2 regions of the Marinomonas sp. BSi20584 genome follow, and region 2 is predicted to be linked to the other one. Evidence: predicted binding sites of a transcription regulator. Region 2 holds the regulator's gene; the other holds the start of a gene.
The links. Region 2 encodes sigma-54, which starts transcription at its own class of promoters, with help from an activator protein. Its sites were predicted from a motif close to TGGCACNNNNNTTGCTNT; they were not measured.
Positions count from the first base shown of each region.

Region 1 (7,389 bases), on a different contig from region 2:
GCGCTTCTTCCCATGAGGCAAAAGGTTGTTCGTGAGGAACCGCAGCAAGTAATTCTGGTGGTAAATCTTCCACTAAAACCTCACGGCCTGATGCCATGACAATCAACCAACGACAGGTATTTTCCAGCTGGCGAACGTTACCCGGCCATTCTAGCTGAGTAAGGTAGTTTTCTGTTTCTTTGGTAAGTTGTTTTGGTTCAACAGCGAGCTCATCCGCGGCACGGCTTAAAAAGTGACGAGCGAGTTTTGGAATGTCTTCGCGACGCTCTGCTAACTTAGGCAAATGTATACGTATGACGTTTAGGCGATGGAATAAGTCTTCACGGAACGAGCCTTTTTTGACCAAATTTTCCAAGTTTTGATGTGTGGCAGCAATGATACGAACGTCAACTTTGACTGGAGTATGACCACCAACACGATAAAACTCACCATCTGCTAAAACGCGTAATAAACGAGTTTGTGTTTCAGCTGGCATATCACCAATTTCGTCTAGGAAAAGCGTTCCGCCATTGGCTTGTTCGAAGCGGCCGCGACGTTGAGTGTTTGCACCTGTGAACGCGCCTTTCTCATGGCCAAATAATTCCGACTCGATTAAGTCGTGTGGAATGGCTGCCATGTTTAAAGCGATAAATGGGTTAGCGGCTCTTGGGCTATGAGTATGTAATGCTTGAGCAACCAATTCTTTACCTGTACCAGATTCACCGTTTATTAAGACAGTAATGTTCGAATTTGCGAGGCGACCAATAGCGCGGAAAACTTCCTGCATAGCCGGTGCTTCGCCAATGATTTCTTTATCGACTTGTGGCTCTTCTTCTGCCACTTCCATGTTGTCAGTACTTGGTCTTGCGTTGCGGTGATGCAGCATGGCACGCTTAACAAGACTTACAGCTTCTTCTACATCGAAAGGTTTAGGTAAATATTCAAAAGCACCACCTTGGTAAGACGCGACAGCGCTTTCAAGATCAGAGTGCGCAGTCATAATAATAACAGGTAAATAAGGGTGGTCTTTTTGTAGTTTTTCGAGCAGTTTTAAGCCGTCCATGCCTGGCATACGGATATCACTGATAATGGCACTTGGTTGCTCTTTATCAATCATGTTGACTAGGTTTTCAGCGGAATCAAACAAGCGACATTGGATTCCCTCTTGTTCTAATGTCTTCTCTAGTACCCAGCGAATAGAACGATCGTCGTCAACAATCCATACGGTTTCTTCTGGTGTCATGAGTGTTTCTCCTGGTCTTGGACTGTCGTCTCAATGGGAATTAATATATTAAATTCGGTTTTTTTCGGGTAACTGTTACATTCAATAATGCCATGGTGCTGGTGAATAACGGATTGTGCGATAGACAGTCCTAAGCCTGTTCCATCGGCTCGCCCGCTGACCATAGGGTAAAATAGTGTTTTAAGAATACCGTCAGGTATGCCAGGGCCATTGTCTATGATGCTGATTTTGCATACTAAACGATGGCGTTTGGAGCCGATGGTGAATTGACGTAACGCACGAGTCACCATGTGAATGGTCTTATGGCTATTATTCTCATCATCCATCAGTGCTTGCATGGCATTTCTTGTGACATTCAGTAATGCCTGTATTAACTGAGACTCGTCACCTATTAAGTCTGGAATGCTAGGGTCGTAATCTCGGATCAATTCAATTTGGTTGTCTGTTTCAACGGAAATAAGTTGTCTAACACGCTCAATCACCTTGTGAATGTTGAGCGGTTTGTTTTTAGGTAGTTGTCTTGGGCCTAATAAACGGTCAACAAGATCACGTAGCCGATCCGATTCTTCAATGATGACTTGCGTGTAATCATTTAGTGCTTCGTCAGTAAAGGCGCGACTAATCAATTGTGCGGCACCACGAATACCACCTAATGGGTTTTTAATTTCATGGGCTAAACCGCGAACCAACTCTTTACTACTTTCATGGTTCGCTATGATTTCATCTTCTTGTGAGATGCGCTTCATTCTGTCGCGTGGGTACAGCTCTATAATGAGGCTTTCTGTATCATTCGACGTGCCCATGATGGGTGTGACGGTATAGTCACAAAAAAGTTTTTTATTGTTGCTGCACTCTATTTCCGCCTCGCGTTTAGTAAACGGATGGCCAGACTCTATTGCTGCATGCAAGGCCTGAATACTTTCTTCGTCTTCACGGAATGCGGCGCCAATGTCATTGCCATAAATTCGGCGTCGGCTCACCGCCAACAACATTTCAGCAGCAGGGTTTAGATACTCGATCTCAAGGTTGTCGTTCAATTGAACAACCGCAGTGGATAAATGGTCGATTAATAAGCTATACACAGACAGTGCCTCTCTATTGACTCCTGCTTTTATGGTTTCCTTTAATAATAGTTGCAAAAAGCGAACCAACATTGGGCAGTTCGAAATGGCTTATTTATTAAGGTCTTTGTATTAACTAAAAAAGTTCAATGCACAATTATAGTGCATGTTGGTAATGGTGTTTACTTTTGTGCAATGAAAAGCCGTGTAAATAAAGTCGTACAAAAAAGATCTATAAAAGCTGGGCAATAAAAAACTAAGAAAGCGTTAGTGAAAAAAAAGCCCCGAACTAGGTCGAGGCTTTAGTGTTTACTTAGCAGTTTAAATATTAAGCGCTGTAGTAAAGTTCGAACTCAAGTGGGTGAGTCGTCATAGATACACGACGAGCTTCAGCTGTTTTAAGTTCGATGTAAGCGTTGATCATGTCATCAGAGAAAACGCCACCTTGAGTCAAGAATGCGCGATCTTCGTCTAGGCACTTAAGCGCTTCTTCTAGGCTAGCAGCAACCTGTGGAATTGCATGAGCTTCTTCAGCTGGAAGGTCGTACAAATCTTTATCTGCTGCATCACCAGGGTGAATCTTGTTTTTGATACCGTCGATACCAGCCATCAACATAGCTGCGAATGCTAGGTATGGGTTAGCGGTTGGATCAGGGAAACGAGCTTCAATACGTTTGCCTTTAGGGCTAGCAACGTATGGGATACGAATAGAAGCAGAACGGTTGCGAGCAGAGTATGCAAGCATTACTGGAGCTTCGAAGTGAGGTACAAGACGCTTGTAAGAGTTAGTTGAAGCGTTAGTGAACGCGTTCAATGCTTTAGCGTGCTTGATGATACCACCGATGTAGTAAAGGGCCATTTCAGATAGGCCAGCGTACTGGTCGCCAGCGAATTGGTTTTCGCCGTTCTTCCAGAAAGACTGGTGAACGTGCATACCAGAACCGTTGTCACCAACGATTGGTTTAGGCATGAAAGTCGCTGTTTTACCGTAAGCGTGAGCTACGTTGTGTACGCAGTACTTAAGAATTTGAACTTCGTCTGCTTTTTTAACTAGAGTGTTGAATTTAACACCGATTTCGTTTTGTCCAGCAGTTGCCACTTCGTGGTGGTGAACTTCAATTACAAGACCCATACTTTCCATAGCGTTACACATAGCGCCACGAAGATCGTGATGAGAATCAACTGGTGGTACTGGGAAATAGCCGCCTTTTACGAAAGGACGGTGGCCCATGTTGCCGCCTTCAAACTTCTTGTTAGAAGACCAAGCTGCTTCTTCAGAGTTGATCTCTACAGAACAACCTGACATGTCAGTTTTCCATTTTACATCATCAAAGATGAAGAATTCTGGCTCTGGACCAAAGAAAGCTGTATCACCAAGACCTGTTGACTTAAGGAACTCTTCTGCGCGAAGAGCAACAGAGCGTGGGTCACGATCGTAGCCTTGCATAGTAGAAGGTTCAATAACGTTACAGCGAACAATTACAGTAGACTCTTCAGTGAAAGGATCCATAACAGCGGTATCATCTTGAGGTGACATGATCATGTCAGACTCGTTGATGCCTTTCCAGCCAGTAATGGATGAACCATCAAACATCTGACCGTTTTCAAAAAACTCTTCATCTACCGTAATAGCTGGAATAGTTACGTGTTGTTCTTTACCTTTAAAGTCGGTAAAGCGAAGGTCAACCCACTTCGCGTCATGCTCAGCAATCAAGGCAAGGGTCTTGTTTGACATAGTTGTTCTCCAGTCGTAGTTAAAGCGAAATTAATTTTCGTTTATAGGGTGCTTCAATATAAAGCGCCATTTGACGAATATAAAGCATAACTTGTGCCAGAATTTTGTGCGGTCTAATAATTCCTTATATTACAATAGGATAAGCATTATTAATTAAATGGCGCACTCAATGGTGGCTAAATCTAGCCTTTAAAAAAGTTAATATGCACCACTTTGGATCGCTTGCGCGGCATTTTGTTCCGTATTGGTGCGAATTTAGCGTTTTCGTATCTACGGGCTTTTCTTTATACTATGCGCCTTTCAAATATCCGGTATAAATCGCAACCCCTATGAAATTTATTGTTAAGTTTTTTGCAGAAATCACCATTAAAAGTCGTCCAGTTAGAAAGGCTTTTATTAAACAGCTTCGACATAATGTTAAGTTGGTTCTTAAAAAGCATGATGCCGATGTAGTTGTTTCTGGCAATTGGGATTTTATTGAAGTGTTTTCCGATAGGGATGAATTACGAGAAGATTTTATACAGTCACTTTCTAATATAGCAGGTATTGCTCATTTTCAATTCGTCCGTGAATTTCCATTAGTTGATCTTGATGACATTGTAGAACAGGCTATTGTTTCTTATGGTGATGTTATTAAAGATGCCGTGTTTGCGGTTAGGGTTAAACGTGTCGGACATCATGACTTTACTTCGGTTGATGCAGAAAGACATATTGGTGGCTGCTTAAAAGCACGTTGTGGTGCTTTGGCTGTTCGCTTAAACAATCCCGAAGTATTAGTGCCCATTGATATTCGTGATAACCGAGTATGGATGATCGAACAACGTGAAGAAGGTCTTGGTGGTTATCCGCTTGGGTCGCAAGATTCTGTGTTGTCATTAATGTCTGGTGGATACGACTCTACTGTTAGCTCTTTTTTAACGATGAGCCGAGGATTGAAAACGCACTTTTGCTTTTTTAATCTTGGCGGTGATGCGCATGAAATCGGCGTAAAACAAGTTTCCAACTTCATTTGGGAGAAATACGGTTCGGCGTTAAATGTTAAATTCATCACTGTGCCTTTCGAGGCGGTTGTTGGCGAGATCTTAACCAAAGTCGATAACGCAGAGATGGGGGTGATTCTAAAACGTATGATGTTGCGTGCTGCTTCTCAGCTAATGACAGAAGTCGGAGCGAAAGCTTTGGTGACGGGAGAAAGTGTTGCTCAGGTATCCAGCCAAACCTTGATGAATTTAAAGGTAATCGACCAGGTGACTGAAGAGCTAGTGCTTCGTCCTTTGATCACTACGAATAAGCAGGTCATCATAGACAAGGCCATAGAAATCGGTACTGCACCTTTTGCGGCCAGTATGCCTGAGTTTTGTGGTGTTATTTCTGTTAAGCCAACTACTCGCGCTAAAATGCACCGTGTAGAGAAGCAAGAGTCCAATTTTGATTTTGCTGTATTAGAACAAGCGATTGGCAACGCTCAGGTTATGTCTATTCAAAATGTGATGGACGATGTGGCTAAGCAGTATCAGGGTGAAGTACCTGTTGTGCGTATGCCAGTGGGTGATGAAGTGATTATTGATATTCGTCATCCCGATGAAGCAAGCAATCGACCTTTAAAAGTAAGTGGTCGTCCTGTCAAAGTGATTCCATTTTTTGCACTGGAATCTAATTGGGCTGAATTAGAGAAAAATGTGACTCATTTGCTCTATTGTGGCAAAGGTGTCATGAGTCGTATGCATGCCTCTTACCTACTTGGTAAAGGGCATGAAAACGTAGGTATTTATTTACCTTAATTAAGTACTAATGAACCGTAGCATTTTTGTAGTATATGAATGTTATCGTTTTATATGAAAGCGCATTGTTACTTTATTGAAGTATTTTTGTGGACTTTTTTTGTCACTTTTATGGGATATTTATCAATATAAGAGTACAATTGCGCCAATTTTACCCCGCACCAAGATCCGAGACGCTTGAAGAGCATACCTGCCCGTATCAAGCGGCGGTATATCTTTTTGCTCACGCTAAATGCAGAGAACTATAAATGTCTAATGATATCAATAAGTTACGTAACGTAGCTATTATTGCCCACGTTGACCATGGTAAAACTACCTTGGTTGATCAGCTATTAAGCCAATCTGGCACACTAGATCGTAAAGATCAAGGTTCTGAACGAATCATGGACTCTAACGATCAAGAGAAAGAACGTGGCATCACCATTTTGGCGAAAAATACGTCAATTATGTGGCACGATTACCGTATTAATATCGTAGATACACCTGGACACGCTGACTTCGGTGGTGAGGTTGAGCGCGTATTATCTATGGTTGATTCTGTATTGTTGTTAGTTGACGCAGTTGATGGCCCAATGCCACAAACTCGTTTTGTAACATCAAAAGCATTTGAACGTGGCCTACGTCCTATTGTTGTTATCAACAAAATTGACCGTCCAGGCGCTCGTCCTGATTGGGTTATGGATCAGGTTTTTGATTTGTTCGACAGCCTTGGTGCAACCGAAGAGCAGCTAGATTTCCCTGTTATCTATGCTTCTGCAATCAATGGTATTTCTGGTAATGATCCAGAAAATATGGCAGAAGACATGACGCCACTTTACCAAATGATTCTTGATAGCGTTCCTGTACCAAACGTTGATCCTGAGGGGACTTTCCAAATGCAGGTTTCTGCATTGGATTACGACAGCTATGTTGGTGTTATCGGTGTAGGCCGTATCACACGTGGTAGCTTGTCTCCAAACCAGCAAGTAGTTGTAAAATCTGCAGACGGTAAAGAGCGTAAAGGCAAAGTCTTGAACGTTAAGGGTTACCACGGTCTAGCGCGTGTTGATACTGATAAAGCCTCTGCGGGTGACATCGTTTGTATTACTGGTATCGATGGCCTAAGTATCTCTGATACTTTGTGTGATCCTGCTTGTGTTGAAGCTTTGCCTGCATTGTCTGTAGATGAGCCAACAGTAAGCATGACCTTCATGGTTAACGACTCTCCGTTTGCTGGTAAAGAAGGTAAATACATTACCACTCGTAATATCTCAGATCGTCTTGATCGTGAGCTTATCCACAACGTAGCGTTGCGTGTTCGCCAAGGCGAAACACCTGATAAATTCATCGTTTCTGGTCGTGGTGAGCTTCACCTTTCTGTATTGATCGAAACTATGCGTCGTGAAGGCTTTGAGATGGGCGTTTCTCGTCCTGAAGTAGTTAAAAAAGAAGTGGACGGCAAAATTCACGAACCATTTGAACTAGTAGTTATCGACGTTGAGGAGCAGCATCAAGGTTCTATCATGGAAGAGCTTGGCTTGCGTAAAGCTGAGTTAACTAACATGGAGCCAGATGGTAAAGGTCGTGTTCGTCTTGAGTTCATGACGCCTT
Region 1 covers NZ_KZ454874.1:148,210-155,598, forward strand. Annotated here, with positions in the region: gene ntrC (nitrogen regulation protein NR(I)) at 1-1,222, opposite strand, end outside; gene glnL (nitrogen regulation protein NR(II)) at 1,219-2,304, opposite strand; gene glnA (glutamate--ammonia ligase) at 2,612-4,018, opposite strand; gene thiI (tRNA uracil 4-sulfurtransferase ThiI) at 4,348-5,799, shown strand; gene typA (translational GTPase TypA) at 6,048-7,389, shown strand, end outside.
Region 1: the regulator sigma-54 is predicted to act here: its motif matches at 2,355-2,372, upstream of glnL (nitrogen regulation protein NR(II)).

Region 2 (7,389 bases):
GTCTTCACCAAAACGATTATTTATTAATTCTATTACCGCTTTTATTGCATCTAACTCGTCTTCACCATTGGTTTTGATGCGAATTTCTGTGCCTTTGCCGGCAGCAAGCATCATCATCGCCATGATGCTTTTTCCGTCAACATTTCGGCTATCTTTTTCTATGGTGATATCGCAAGAAAAGCGAGTGGTTGTTTCAACCAATTTGCCAGCAGCGCGAGCATGCAAGCCAAGTTTATTTATGATCGTGACGGACTCTTCCTGCATGCTTTTTTCCTATATTAGTGATTCAAATATATTGAATAGTTCTTCATTGGTCTGTGCTGTGCGCAATTTATCCAGTGCTTCTGGAGATTGGGCAAGTTCTGCTATTTGAGCTAGTGTTGCAAGGTGTTGGTCACACTCATGAGGTGGAACAATTAATGCAAATATTAAGTCTACCGCTCTTTTATCGATGGAATCGAAATCAATCGGAGTTTGCAATGACATAACGACAATAGCGGTATGGTTTGCAGATTCTAGGCGACAGTGTGGAATAGCTATGCCGTTGCCTATGCCTGTACTACCTAGCTTTTCACGACCTAGTAGTGCGTCATAGACAGCTTCGTTGTCACAATGCAGTCGATTGGAAGCAACTTCAGCAATGCTTTCAAGTACTCGTTTTTTACTAACAATATCTTGTTTTGCGAGAACGAGTTCCGCTTTTAATAATGATTTCAAGGACATGATAAAATGGTTTCCGTTTAGATCAGTCGTTTTCGTTCATTGGAAGGAGGGATGTTCATCGCCTCTCGATATTTGGCTACAGTGCGTCGAGCAACCTGTATGCCTTGGTCTGCTAAAATAGCAGCTAGCTTGTTATCGCTTAACGGTTTTTTCGCCGGTTCATCCGATACAAGCTTTTTAATCATAGCTCGTATTGCGGTAGAAGAACATTCTCCGCCAGAGGCGGTGTTTACATGGCTGGAGAAAAAGTATTTCAGCTCAAAGATGCCTTTTGGTGTGTGCATGTATTTCTGTGTTGTTACCCTAGAAATAGTTGACTCATGCATACCTACTTCTTCTGCGACATCATGAAGAACCATGGGTTTCATGGCTTCTTCCCCTAGTTCGAAGAAATCAATTTGTCGACTTACAATGCAGCTTGCCACTTTTAATAAAGTTTCGTTGCGGCTCTGTAGGCTCTTCATGAACCATTTTGCTTCTTGAAGAGATGTTTTTATGTAAGTCACATCTTCTGCTGTTGCTGCTGCAGTGCTAGCCATCGCTGAGTAAGTCTCATTGATTTTGATGGGCGGCAAAGCGTCATTATTTAGTTCCACTTGCCATACGTCATGGCGTTTTTTCACTGTGACATCAGGAATAACGTAGTCCGTGTCGTCAGCGTCAATAACTGAGCCTGGGCGTGGGTTGAGCTGTTGAATCAAATTGACGACTTCTTTTAGTGCTTCGTCTTTGAGCTTTGTCTTACGGCTCAACTGAGCAAAATCTCGATTACCTAATAATGGTAGGTAATGATCAATAAGATTGTATGTGCTCTTATACAGCGGGTGGCTTTGGAATGCTTCTAGTTGCACAAGAAGGCAGTCGCGTAGGTCAATTGAGCATACGCCTACAGGGTCAAAGCGCTGCAATCTATGCTGCACTGCAATGACTTCTTCAATATCTAGATCTTCTAATTCAGTGCCGAGAGATTCCCAGATGTCATCGGGAGAAATGCTTAAGTAGCCATCAGGTTGAACGCATTCAATGATGGCGTAAGCGATTTCAATGTCGCGATCTGACATGTGGGTTAAATTTAATTGCCATATAAGATGGTCTTGGATGCTTTCTGCTGGTGCGTTACGGCTTTCGAAGTCGCTATCGCCTTCGTAGCTGTTGTGATCGCTGACAGCTGCAGAACTTTGATAGGTATCATCCCAGTTACTATCTATGGATAGTTCTTCAGGGATGCTTTCTGTCCACTCAGATTCTACGCGTGGTTCTTCGCTATTATTGTCGACTGTTGTATCGGCAGCGCTTTTTGATTCTATGCTTGCAGGGATGTCGTGATGAATTTGTTCGTCGTCGTCGAGCTCAAGCAATGGGTTCGATTCAAGAAACTCATGAATTTCTTGTTTTAAATCCAACGTAGAAAGCTGCAGCAAGCGAATAGCCTGTTGCAGTTGTGGCGTCATAGTCAGCTGTTGACCAAGCTTTAATTGTAAAGACTGCTTCATAGAGCAACTCTTTCTTCTATTTGAATGAATTGGAACGAGTTATGCATACTACTCCCTTTCTACAGCAATGATAAGGGGTTACAGACGGAAGTCGTCGCCTAAATAGACCTTTTTTACTTGTTCATTGTTGATGACGGTACTGGCATCGCCAGATGCAATGATGTAACCATTGCCAACAATGTAAGCTTTATCACAGATGTCTAGTGTTTCTCTGACATTGTGATCGGTAATTAAGACACCGATTCCACTTTCTTGGAGATGTTTGATTATGTGTTTTATGTCACCAACTGAGATAGGGTCTACGCCAGCAAAGGGTTCATCAAGTAGGATGAATTTTGGGTTCATGGCAACCGCTCTCGCTATTTCAACCCGGCGCCTTTCTCCTCCTGATAGTGCCATTCCTAGGTTGGTGCGAATATGGGTGATATGAAACTCTTCTAAGAGTTCTTCTAGTCTTTCTTGTTGCTGTGCTTTTGTTAGCTTTTTGCGGGTTTCTAAAATGGCTAGGATATTATCTTCTACAGACATTTTCCTAAAAATAGATGCCTCTTGAGGGAGGTAGCCAATGCCTTTTTGAGCACGAGTATGCATGGCGTCATGAGTGATGTCTTGGCCATCAATAAATATGCCGCCAGCGTCGTTTGCTACCATGCCAACTATCATATAAAAACAGGTGGTCTTACCCGCGCCATTAGGGCCGAGTAGGCCAACGGCTTGGCCAGACTCAACGGAAATAGATACATCCTTTACGACTTGGCGTTTTTTGTAGCTCTTCGCAAGGTGTTTTGCTTCTAGTAGTGCCATCTATTTTTTATTCTCAGGTGCTTGTTTATCTTTTGGCGCTTGCGGTTGTAAGGTCATTGATACGCGCCCTGAATCTTTTTTCTCAGCACTGAATGTGCCGTCATCAATCATGTAGAGGATGTAGTCTGCGGTGATGGAGTTCTGCATTCTGCTTAGGTAACCATCACCAATAATTTCTAATTTTGATTCGCTGGTTAAATAATGTATTTCATTGCCTTTACTGATAACAATGTTGCCGCTCCAGTCTATCTGCTGACTGAATTTCGCAGGTTTTCCTGTGGCTTCTAGGCTGCTAAATTTTCGGGTCTTAGCGTCTGTTGTTACTTTAAGGTATTGGGCCTGAATTTCAATGGTACCTTGCTTAACAAATACATTGCCTTTGTATATTGCTTCGCCTGAATTTTGGTCGAATGATGCCTCATCAGCTTGTATTTCTAATGGCTTGGTTGTGTCTTCAGGTAGTGCGTATGCGTATTGGCCAATTAGGGCTGAAGTAAGCAACACGCTGACGTTAATGAATCGTTTCATATTTTCCTCGTACAGATCCTGTCATCACGACTTCTTCTGAGTTTATATATGTTGTAATTGTGCCAGCAGAAGTCTCTCCTTGAGTGGAGATAAGCGTTGCATTTCCATAGCTGGTTAGTGATTGATCTTTATCTAAATAATGTATGTTATCTGCACTTAGCTTTATATCTTCAGATTGAAGGTATTTTTTAGTCGCTCTGGCATTTTCGGTTAATAGAATATCATTACTTCCGTCTTCAATAACCCCTTTATCTGCTTTTGCGCTCCAATGACCTGATTTTGAGTAGCGCTCGACGTTCGGCATTTCTAAGAGTGTTGTGGATTTTGCTATGTAGTGCAGCGTTTGTTTAGCGTCAAGTGTTTCGATCAGAAGTCCGTCAGCATCAAACTCTTTAACTTTGACATTAGTTATAAAGTAGTCTGGAGAGCTGCTCAATGAGTCTGTTTGAACGAGGTTTTGTATAGGTGCTGCCCCATACCAACCTAAAGAGGCTACTACTATTAAAGTAGCCCCAATGATTAAAAGGCTTTTGGGTTTTGTTAGTGTTTTTAACGAAAGCATTACACCGAACCGTTTGAGCTAATAATAAATAAATAAACACCATAAGAAGCAATAAGCGGTAAGCCTACCCATCTAGGGATACTGTTGTTTTTCGTTTTCTTGAAAATGAAAATGGCAAGAGCGAGAGCAACTGTTAGGCCTAAAACCCAAGGGAAATCTCTGCTTATCACGCTTTGATCTACTAGTCCTGGAGCAATAAGGGCTGGTAGTGGTAATACGGTGGCCAAGTTGAAGATGTTTGATCCCAATATATTGCCAATTGCTATATCGTGATGGCCTTTTCTGACGCTGCTAATTGAAGCCGCTAGTTCAGGTAGGCTGGTTCCAACTGCAACGATAGTAAGGCCTATAACTAATTCGCTTACGCCTAAAGCGGTTGCTATGCCTATTGCACCCCAGACAAGTAATTTAGAACTTCCTATCAATACAGCTAATCCGATTAGTGCAATGATGAGGGATTTGCTGACAGAGGTTCCATCGTCTTCTGGTAAGCCTTCTTTTAAATCTTTTTCTAAATCTTTACTGCCTCTTAGCAATATTGTCAGGATAATAATAAAAGCAGCAATTAGAATCACGCCATCCCATACGCCAAGAGTCTGATCAAACAGTAAAAAACCTGCTAGCAGGGTGATAGCTAATACGAGAGGGACTTCTTTGGTGGACAGTCCGGAGGCGATTGGAATTGCTGAGAATAATAATGTGATGCCGAAGACAAGTGCGATGTTGGCAATGTTCGAGCCAAGCACATTGCCAACTGCTATTTCTGGTGCGTTATCAAGTGCCGCAATGGCCGAAACGACCATTTCTGGTGCGGATGTGCCGAACGCGACTAACGTAATCCCTATTATCATTGGATTTACATTCAGTTTCTCTGCTACAAGCGCAGAGTGTTCTATAAATTTGTCGGAACTCATTACGAGCAAAACTAACCCTACAATTAGGGCGATAGAAAACAACAGCATGGTATTGATATTACTCAAAGATACAGGGAGTACCATTTAATGAGGTTTGGCGTTGAAATTCAAGGCTTGATCTTATAAACAAAGTGGATTTGGCTGTGTCATGATTTTATTTGTTGGGGGGCGATGTTAGTATCGGGCCATATTTGATAGGGATTAAAAAGGTGTGTCAGTGGTAGATGCTTATATAAAGGTCCAAAATGTTAGTTTTTCAAGGGGAGAGCGTTCTATTTATGAGAACGTATCACTTACTATTCCAAGAGGTAAGATTACTGCGGTGATGGGTCCTAGTGGGACGGGGAAGACGACATTGCTACGTTTAATTGCGGCGCAGCTCGCACCAAACTCAGGCACTATTTTAGTAGACGGTCAAAATGTTCACGCTTTGTCCCGCTCTGAACTTTATAAGGTGCGCAAAAAAATGGGCATGCTTTTTCAAAGTGGTGCTTTGTTTAGTGATATGACTGTCGCTGAGAATATTGCTTTTCCAATGGAAGAACACACCAAGCTGGATGCAAAAACAATAGCGGGTATTGTCTCTGATAAGCTTTATAGCGTTGGTTTACGCGGTGCCGCTAATCTAATGCCGTCGGAATTATCTGGAGGGATGGCTAGACGTGTTGCGTTAGCCCGTGCTATCTCTTTGGATCCAGAGTTAGTAATGTACGATGAGCCTTTTACTGGGCAAGATCCTATTTCTAAAGGGGTTCTTGTTAAGTTGATACGCCAGCTTAATGATTCAGCAAATATGACGTCTGTTCTTGTATCTCATGATGTTGAAGAGTCTCTTTCTATTGCTGATCATGTGTGTATTTTAGCTGGTGGGCGAGTGATTGCTGAGGGTTCTGCCGACGAAATTCGTGCTTCTGATGACCCTGAGGTAAAGCAGTTTTTGAATGGTGAACCTGATGGTCCTGTTCCCTTCCATTATCCAGAAGAAAGTATTTCTAGTAGGGCTGCATTATGAAAAGCATTGAGTTGTTGGGGGCGTCGCTACTGGATTGGCTTGAAGCCGTTGGTCGAGCCGGAATATTTTTGGTACAAAGTATTTTTAGGTTGCCTGTTCGGTTTAAAGAGTCTGTAAATTTGCTAGTGAAGCAGCTTTACTCTGTTGGGGTGTTATCTCTCGTTATTATTATTGTTTCAGGTGCTTTTATTGGCATGGTGCTGTCGCTTCAGGGTTACAGTATTTTGGCTAAGTTTGGCTCAGAAGAAGCGGTTGGACAGCTGCTGGCGCTTTCTTTGTTGAGGGAGTTGTCTCCAGTGGTTACGGCGCTTTTGTTTGCTGGACGTGCTGGCTCATCTTTGACGGCTGAAATTGGTTTGATGAAAGCAACGGAGCAATTATCCAGTTTTGAAATGATGGGTGTTGATCCTCTAAGACGGGTGATTGCGCCTCGCTTTATTGCTGGTGTGATTTGCTTGCCTATCTTGAGTTTGATTTTTTCTGCGTCGGGTATTCTTGGCGGACATCTTGTTTCTGTTGAATGGTTAGGTGTTTATGATGGCGCTTTCTGGTCATCAATGCAGCAGTCTGTGTATTTTGATACTGATATTATGAATGGCCTTATTAAGGCGTTATGTTTCTCAGTTGTTGTTACATGGATCGCTGTTTATCAAGGTTATGAGTGTGTCCCCACTTCTGAAGGGATTGGTAAAGCAACCACTCGTACAGTGGTTTTAGGTTCATTGGCTATTTTGGCTTTAGATTTTGTATTAACCGCCGCTATGTTTGGGGATTTTTAGCATGAGAAGTAAGCGTTCAGAATTGTTGGTAGGGTGTTTTATTGTATTGGGCGTTGTTGCTCTTGTTTATTTGGCCGTTCAAGTGAGTGGGCTTGCCTTCTCTAGCAAGAAAGACACGTATCAGGTCGTTGCTAGGTTTGATGATATTGCAGGGCTCACAAATCGAGCTAAAGTCTCTATTGCTGGCGTGGCGGTTGGTAATGTTGAGTCAATTACGTTTGATAAGAAGTTGTATATGGCTTTGGTAACAATGAATATTGATTCGGACGTTAATAATATTCCTACCGATAGTTCTATTGCAGTGTTGACGAGTGGTTTGCTGGGTGAGAAGTATTTAGGTATTTCTATTGGGGCTGAGGATGAAATGCTTAAAAATGGCAGTGAAATTTTTGATACCCAATCCGCCCTGGTTTTAGAAACTTTGATCAGTCAGTTCTTGTTCAAAGGCGGCGATTCGGAGAAGTAATATATGTCTAAGATTTTATCTGGTGTTGTTTTTGTTTTTTCCTTGCTTGGGTCAAGTGTAACTTGGTCTGACGTTGATGGTGCAAGGGATACGGTTATTAAAGTGGTT
Region 2 covers NZ_KZ454896.1:22,431-29,819, reverse strand. Annotated here, with positions in the region: gene TY87_RS20100 (HPr family phosphocarrier protein) at 1-264, opposite strand, end outside; gene ptsN (PTS IIA-like nitrogen regulatory protein PtsN) at 274-723, opposite strand; gene TY87_RS20090 (RNA polymerase factor sigma-54) at 741-2,216, opposite strand; gene lptB (LPS export ABC transporter ATP-binding protein) at 2,295-3,020, opposite strand; gene lptA (lipopolysaccharide transport periplasmic protein LptA) at 3,021-3,548, opposite strand; gene lptC (LPS export ABC transporter periplasmic protein LptC) at 3,532-4,110, opposite strand; gene TY87_RS20070 (calcium/sodium antiporter) at 4,110-5,108, opposite strand; gene TY87_RS20065 (ABC transporter ATP-binding protein) at 5,236-6,036, shown strand; gene mlaE (lipid asymmetry maintenance ABC transporter permease subunit MlaE) at 6,033-6,815, shown strand; gene mlaD (outer membrane lipid asymmetry maintenance protein MlaD) at 6,817-7,281, shown strand; gene TY87_RS20050 (MlaC/ttg2D family ABC transporter substrate-binding protein) at 7,285-7,389, shown strand, end outside.